Regions from separate parts of the Pannonibacter tanglangensis genome, predicted to be linked through region 1. Evidence: predicted binding sites of a transcription regulator. Region 1 holds the regulator's gene; each other region holds the start of a gene.
The links. Region 1 encodes LexA, which represses DNA repair genes until DNA is damaged. Its sites were predicted from a motif close to TGTTCNNNNTGTGTTCNG; they were not measured.
Positions count from the first base shown of each region.

Region 2: GWI72_RS20020 (ImuA family protein) is a predicted target of LexA. The motif match lies at 1,044-1,061, and genes of this name have one in related genera.
Region 3: GWI72_RS11610 (PA0069 family radical SAM protein) is a predicted target of LexA. The motif match lies at 904-921, and genes of this name have one in related genera.

Region 1 covers NZ_JAABLQ010000001.1:1,482,341-1,484,600, forward strand. The annotation lists gene GWI72_RS06720 (PaaX family transcriptional regulator C-terminal domain-containing protein) at 1-874, opposite strand, end outside; gene lexA (transcriptional repressor LexA) at 1,073-1,792, shown strand; gene GWI72_RS06730 (ComEC/Rec2 family competence protein) at 2,015-2,260, opposite strand, start outside.
Region 2 covers NZ_JAABLQ010000002.1:118,311-120,570, forward strand. The annotation lists gene GWI72_RS15330 (8-oxoguanine deaminase) at 1-753, opposite strand, end outside; gene GWI72_RS20020 (ImuA family protein) at 1,125-1,931, shown strand; gene GWI72_RS15340 (Y-family DNA polymerase) at 1,945-2,260, shown strand, end outside.
Region 3 covers NZ_JAABLQ010000001.1:2,611,405-2,613,664, forward strand. The annotation lists gene GWI72_RS11610 (PA0069 family radical SAM protein) at 1-877, opposite strand, end outside; gene GWI72_RS11615 (glycosyltransferase family protein) at 992-1,669, shown strand; gene GWI72_RS11620 (AraC family transcriptional regulator) at 1,859-2,260, opposite strand, start outside.

The DNA.
Region 1 (2,260 bases):
CGAGCCCGGTGAAGCTCGACACCTGCGCATCCGCAGCCGGGCTCAGCGCGAGATAGAGGCGGGCGAAGAGCCGCCGCGCCCGGTCGCCCGCCCAGTCCTGCGGCAAGGCCGCGGGCGGCAGGTCCGGGTCCCTCAGGGCCAGCGCGCGAAAGCCGTGGACGAGGAGCAGCCGGGCCGACAGGGCCGTCAGCCCATCCGCGAGCCGGTCACCGGCCGCCAGCAGGTCCGAAAGGCGGCTGAACCGGTCGATGAAGGCGGCATAGCCCGCCTCGAGATCGTCCAGGGCCCAGACCTGCCGCACCGCCGCACGCAGGCTGTCATGCCCCTGCAGGTCGTCGGAGGCGGCCGTGAGCCCGGCCCAGCCGGCGGGAACCGGTCGATGCCCCGCCGCCAGGGCCACCCCCGGCGCCAGCGGCACGAAGCCGCTTGCCCGGTCCGGTGGCTCCCCGGCTGCCGACCCGGCCTGCAGGGCCAGGGTGAAGGTGGCAGGTCCCGAACCATCGCGCGGCAGGGCATAGAGCCGGTCGGCCGCCGCGGCAAACTCCTCATGTGCCGCCGCAGTCAGGCCGTAATAGCCAAGCCGCCCAACCCGCGTGCCTTCCAGCCTGCCGGCAGCCACCAGCCGCGACGCGGCGGTGCGCACCAGCGTCTCGCTGATGCCGACGCGGGCACAGGCCTCGATCACATGCCCGACCCACAGGGAGCCGCCCCGGGGGACGACCACATCGCCATAGAGCGTGACGATGAAGGCCCCGGCCCGCAACGGGCGGCGGGCGGCAAACGCATCGACAAGCGCGGCAACCGCATCGGCGGCGCCGCCCGTCCGGGGCGCGGCGCGCTCCCCCGCTTCGTCGGTGGCGGACTGGTCTGGCATGCGCGGCTCATCCATCTGGCGGCGTCCCGTCGGGACGCCCGGGCGACAACTGCCCCTTCCTACCGGGCCGGAGGCCGTGCGTCCATGACCTCGCCCGCCGGAACATCCCGCTAACCTCACCTTAAGACTTGTGGAACACAGTGTGAACAGGTAACCTGCGTTCATGATTTGTACCGACGCGACCCGAGAGGATTCGCCATGCTGACCCGCAAGCAACATGAACTGCTCATGTTCATCCACGAGAGGCTGAAAGAGACCGGCGTGCCGCCCTCCTTCGACGAGATGAAGGACGCGCTCGACCTCCGGTCGAAGTCGGGCATCCATCGCCTCATCACCGCCCTCGAGGAGCGCGGCTTCATCCGGCGCCTGCCCAACCGGGCGCGGGCCATGGAGGTGGTGCGCCTGCCGGACTCCATGACGCCCGGCCTTGCCGCGCCGCGCGGCAAGGGCTTCGCGCCCTCCGTGATCGAGGGCTCGCTCGGCAAGGCGCAGACGCCGCCACCGCCGCGCGCGGCCGAGCCCGAGATGCCGGCCGGTATCAGCACCATCCCGGTGATGGGCCGGATTGCCGCGGGCGTGCCGATCGAGGCGATCCAGACCCACAGCCACACCATTTCCGTGCCGCAGGACCTGATCGGACGCGGCGAGCACTTCGCACTCGAGGTGCGCGGCGATTCCATGATCGAGGCCGGCATCCTCGATGGCGACACGGTGCTGATCCGGCGCACGGATTCGGCCGAGAGCGGCGACATCGTCGTGGCCCTGGTCGATGACGAGGAAGCGACCCTGAAGCGCCTGCGCAAGAAGGGAGCCTCCATCGCGCTGGAGGCGGCCAATCCGGCCTACGAGACCCGGATCTTCGGTCCCGGCCGCGTGCGCGTGCAGGGCAAGCTGGTCGCGCTGTTCCGGCAGTACTGACGCGCCGCACATACCCCGTTTGCCGACTGGCCTTTGCCATCTGGCGCAGGGCGCGCATGCCTTTACGGTCCGGGATCGGGCCTGTTGCAGTCGGGACCAGATGACGGCCCCGGCGGCCGCTGGTCTGGCCGTGGCAGGTTTGGCGGCAACAGGTGTGGCAGCGGCAGGTGTGCCGGCGACAGGTGTGACTGCGGCGGAGGCTGCCGGTGCCTGCCGGTTGTCTCAGGGGGCCGGGGCGGCGCCGGGATCGCCGTCTGGGTCCGGCGGAGCGGGATCAGGTGGACTGGTATCAGGTGGACTGGTATCAGGCAGAGCGGGATCAGGCAAAGTGGGAGCCGACGGGAGCGGGCCTCCCCGTCCCACGGGCAACTGCCAGGGGCGGTGTCCCGGCGGGCGGCTGTAGGCGATGCGTTCGATCCTGAGTGTCGCCAACCTGGTGACGTCAGGTCTCGAAGGGTCAGGTCTCAC
Region 2 (2,260 bases), on a different contig from region 1:
GTAATCCACCGGGCGGCAGTTGAACTTCGCCTCGCAATAGGCGTTCTCGTCGTGGGTCTCGCCCAGATGCGTGTGCAGGCGGCAGTCGTGCCGCTCGGCCAGAACCGCGCTCTCGCGCATCAGCTCCCGTGTCACCGAGAAAGGCGAGCAGGGTGACAGCGCCACCTGCAGCTTCGCGCCCTTCGACCGGTCATGGTATTTCGCCAGCACCCTTTCGCAGTCGGCCAGGATCGTGTCCGTGTCCTGCACCACGCTGTCCGGCGGCAGGCCGCCGTCCTTCTGGCTGAGGTTCATGGACCCGCGTGTCAGCGTCATGCGCAGGCCCACCCGCTCGGCCTCCTCGGCCTGGATGTCCATCGCCGCTTCCAGCCCGCCCGGATAGAGGTAATGGTGGTCGGCGGCGGTGGTGCAGCCCGACATCATCAGCTCCGTCAGGGCGAGACGGGTGGCCAGGCGGAAGGTCTCCGGCGTCACGGCCCGCGCCCAGATCGGATAGAGCGCCTGCAGCCAGGGAAACAGCTCCTTGTTGATCGCCTCAGGGTGAGCCCGGGTCAGGGTCTGGTAGAAGTGATGATGCGTGTTGACGAGGCCGGGCACGATGACATGCCGTCCGGCGTCGAAGGTGCCGTCCACCGGCAGCATCGGCGTGCGGCCGCGCGCAACCAGCTCGGCGATGACGCCGTCCTCAATGACAATCCCCCGTTCCGCGCCCTCACTGAGGATGGCGATCGGGTCCTTGATCCACAAGCGCATGACAAATCCGGTCCTTCTGATCGGGATATGATCTGGACCTGCAGGCTTTGATAGCGGCGCTCAATTTCACCGCCCGAGTTCCGCACAGGGTCACCTGACTGCGGCTCCAGTCTTCGTCTGCCACAGGCTTCCGCGCAAGGGGGAAGTGCGGGCCGACCCGCCCTCTCGGTTCCGTCCCGCTTTATCCTTGTCATGTTTCTCAAGGGCTTACGGCGGCTTTTGTCGGGGTTCAATGAATCTTCACCTTGTCCCCGGGGGCGGCGTTGACTCTCGGGGAGGGCAGGCGCATAAAGAACAAAATAGGAACATTGACGTTGACAGACCTGCCTTCACGCTCCCCGTGAAAGGCCGGAACAACCCGGTTTTGCGCCATGCATGACTTCGAGACCCTCTCCCGGATGATGCGCCAGCATGCCGGGCCGAGGCCCGCAGGCAGCGGGCCCGCCAGCGCCGGGCTGCCCTCCCGGGGGCTGCACGAGTTTCATGCCGCCGCCGCCGATGCGGTCAGCCTGTCCGGGCTGGCGCTCGGGCTTGCGGCCCAGTCCGGCCGCCGGCGTCCGCTGCTGCATGTCGGGCGCAGCCTGTCCGAGGGCGAGACCGGCCCGCTGCATGGCATGGGTCTGGCCGAATTCGGCCTTGATCCGGCCCGCCTCTTGCCGGTCCGCCTGCGTGATCCCGTGGCCGTGCTGCAGGCCGCGCTGGAGGGGGCGGCCTGCGCGGCCCTGGACGCGGTGATCGTCGAGCTGTGGGGCGAGGTCCGGGCCTATGACCTGACCGCCAGCCGCCGTCTGGCGCTCGCCGCCCGCAATTCCGGCGTGCCCGTGTTCGTGCTGCGGGTGGGGGCTGCCCCTGTGGCAAGCGCTGCGGAAACCCGCTGGCAGGTGCGCGCGCTGCCCTCGGTTGCCCTTGCGGCCAATGCGCCGGGACGTCCGGCCTTCGACCTGACCCTTCTGCGGGCCCGCAACGGCCAGGAGGGCTTGCGCTATCATGTGGAGTGGGATCGTGCTCTCTCAAAACTCGTCTCCCGGCCGCTCACCGGCATTGCCCCGGACCGCGACCTCGAAACCGGCTCCGGCGCCGCAGCCCGACGCCGGGCGGCGCTACCTGGCGCTGTGGTTTCCCTTCCTGTCGACCGACAGGGCACGCCGCCATCAGGTCCGCAGCGGCGCGCCGGTTGACACGCGTCCCTTCGTGCTGGTCGAGAAGGCGCGCGGGGCGCTGCGTCTTGCCGCGCTCGACGCCAATGCCGCGCGGCTTGGCCTGCGCACCGGCATGGCGCTGACGGAGGCGCGTGCCGTCCTGCCGGGTCTCCTCACCGGCGAGGCGGCCCCGGAGGCGGATGCGGATCTTCTGGCTGCCGCCGCCTCGGCCTGCGAGATGTTCACCCCGCTCCTGGCCCTGAGGGGCAACGAGGGGCTCTTGCTCGACATCACCGGCTGCGCCCATCTCTTCGGCGGCGAGGTCGGGCTCGGCACCCGGGCGACGCGCCGGCTGCAGCGGCTGGGGC
Region 3 (2,260 bases), 1.1 Mb from region 1:
AGTCGCGGAAGAGTTCCGAAACTTCCAGCGGCAGGCGCAGCAGCACATAGCCGGCCTCGGTGGCCCCGTTGCCGGCTGCCGCCTCCAGGATCGCCTCGATCTCGCTGTCGGTGAGGGCCGGAATGATCGGGGCCATCATGACGGAGACCGGAACGCCCGCCTCGGACAGTCCCTTGATCGCGGCCAGGCGACGGTGCGGCGCGCTGGCGCGGGGCTCCAGCGTGCGGGCGATGTCGCGGTCAAGCGAGGTGATCGACAGGGCGACCTTGGCCAGCCCCTTCTCCGCCATGCGGGCAAGGATGTCCACATCCCGCAGGACAAGCGCGGACTTGGTGACGATGCCGACCGGATGCCCGGTGCGCTCCAGCACCTCGAGGATCTCGCGCATCAGCCGGTAGCGGCGCTCGATCGGCTGGTAGGGATCGGTGTTGGTGCCGATGGCGATGGTGCGGGGCTGGTAGCCGGGGCGGCCCAGCTCGCGCTCCAGCAGCTCGGCCGCATTGGGCTTGGCAAAGAGCCGGGTCTCGAAATCGAGCCCCGGCGACAGGCCCATGAAGGCATGGGACGGGCGGGCGAAACAGTAGACGCAGCCATGCTCGCAGCCGCGATAGGGGTTGATCGACCGGTCGAAGGAAATGTCCGGCGAGGTGTTGCGGGTGATGATGCTGCGGGCCTTTTCCTCCTGCACGGTGGTCTTGAGCGGCGGCAGGTCATCCAGCGTCTCCCAGCCGTCGTCGAAGGCCTCGCGCTGCTCGCGCTCGAAGCGGCCGGAGCGGTTGAGACCGGCACCGCGGCCCCGCCGCAGATCCTCCGCCACGCGCGCGCCGGCCAGTGCCGTGTCGCTGCTGACCTGATCGATCAGGGTAATTGCCGCCATGGGTCCGCGTTCCTCGACTCGCCAATGAGAACATTACCGGAACATTAGCCGAAAACGCAGACGCGGCAAGGGCCTCCCTCGCCTTGTCCGCCAAAAGCCGCTAGAACGCTCCCCATGATCAGTGTCGTCATCTCCAGTCTCGACAACGAGGAAGGCCTCGCGCACAGCCTGACCGCCCTGGTGCCGGCGGCGGCCGAGGGTATCGTCCGGGAAGTGGTGGTGATGGATGGCGGCTCGCGCGACGGCAGCGTGACCGTGGCCGACGCAGCCGGATGCGAGCTGCATGTGCTCCTGGCGGGCGAAGGCCGTCGCTACGCCGAAGGCGCGGCCCGCGCTGCCAAATCTCCCTGGCTCCTGTTCCTGCCGGCCGGCAGCGTTCTGGAAGCCGGCTGGCACACGGACGCAGCCTCCTTCGTCGAACGGGCCGAACGCAGCGGACAGGCGGACCGATGCGCCGCCGCCTTCCATCTGAGGCGCGATGATTTCGGGCTGTCCGCCCGGCTGAGCGAAACGGCGGCCACCCTGTCGACGCGGCTGTTCGGCATGCCCTGCAACGAACAGGGCCTGCTCGTCTCCCGCCGGCTCTATGTGGCGCTTGGCGGACACCGCGACCTGGCCGGACTGGCCGATCTGGACATTGCGCGGCGCATCGGACGCAGCCGCCTGGTGCTGCTGCGCAGCGCCGCAATTGCGCCGCAGCGGCCCAACCATGGCCCGCGCCAGACCCTGGCCCGCCTGGCGGTGACCGCCCTGCGGCTGCCGCCGAGACTTGCCGCCGGCCTGCACGGCTGAGGCGGCATCCGCTCGGCGCCCGCTGCACGGCCGATCGAGGCCCGCCGGACGTGCAGGGCTTTCAGGGCTGGCGGGGCTTGTGGGACTTGCCGGTCACCGGATGGGGCTCTGCTGTCCCGGGGGATGATCCGGTCCTCCGGCGTCCCGCCGGTCAGTCCGCATCCATCTGGTCAGCCGGCGTCTGTCGGGTCAGCCGGCGTCGATCCGGCGGCTGCGCAGGGTCTCGGCAGGCGTTTCCCCGAACAGATCCCGATAGGCCCCTGCCGCCCGGCCCGGATGTCCGAGACCGCAGGCCTGCATCAGGGCGGTGATGTTGGCCGTGCCGTCCGCCCGGCCACGCGCTGCCATCAGATGCTGGCGCAGCAGGCTGAGCCGGCGCTCCTGCAATGCCTGGGAAATGGTCTGTCCGCGTTCGGCCTGGAAGGCGAGCTGCAGGGCCCGCAGGCTGTAGCCGCAGGCCCGCGCCAGCGCGGCAAAGTCGATGGTCTCGCCCAGATGCGCGTCGATGTAGTCCAGCGCCCGGGCGACCTTGCGGCCGGCGCCGGACCCGTGCTGCGCGGCGGTGCAGAGCGTGTCGCGGGCCGAGCCGGC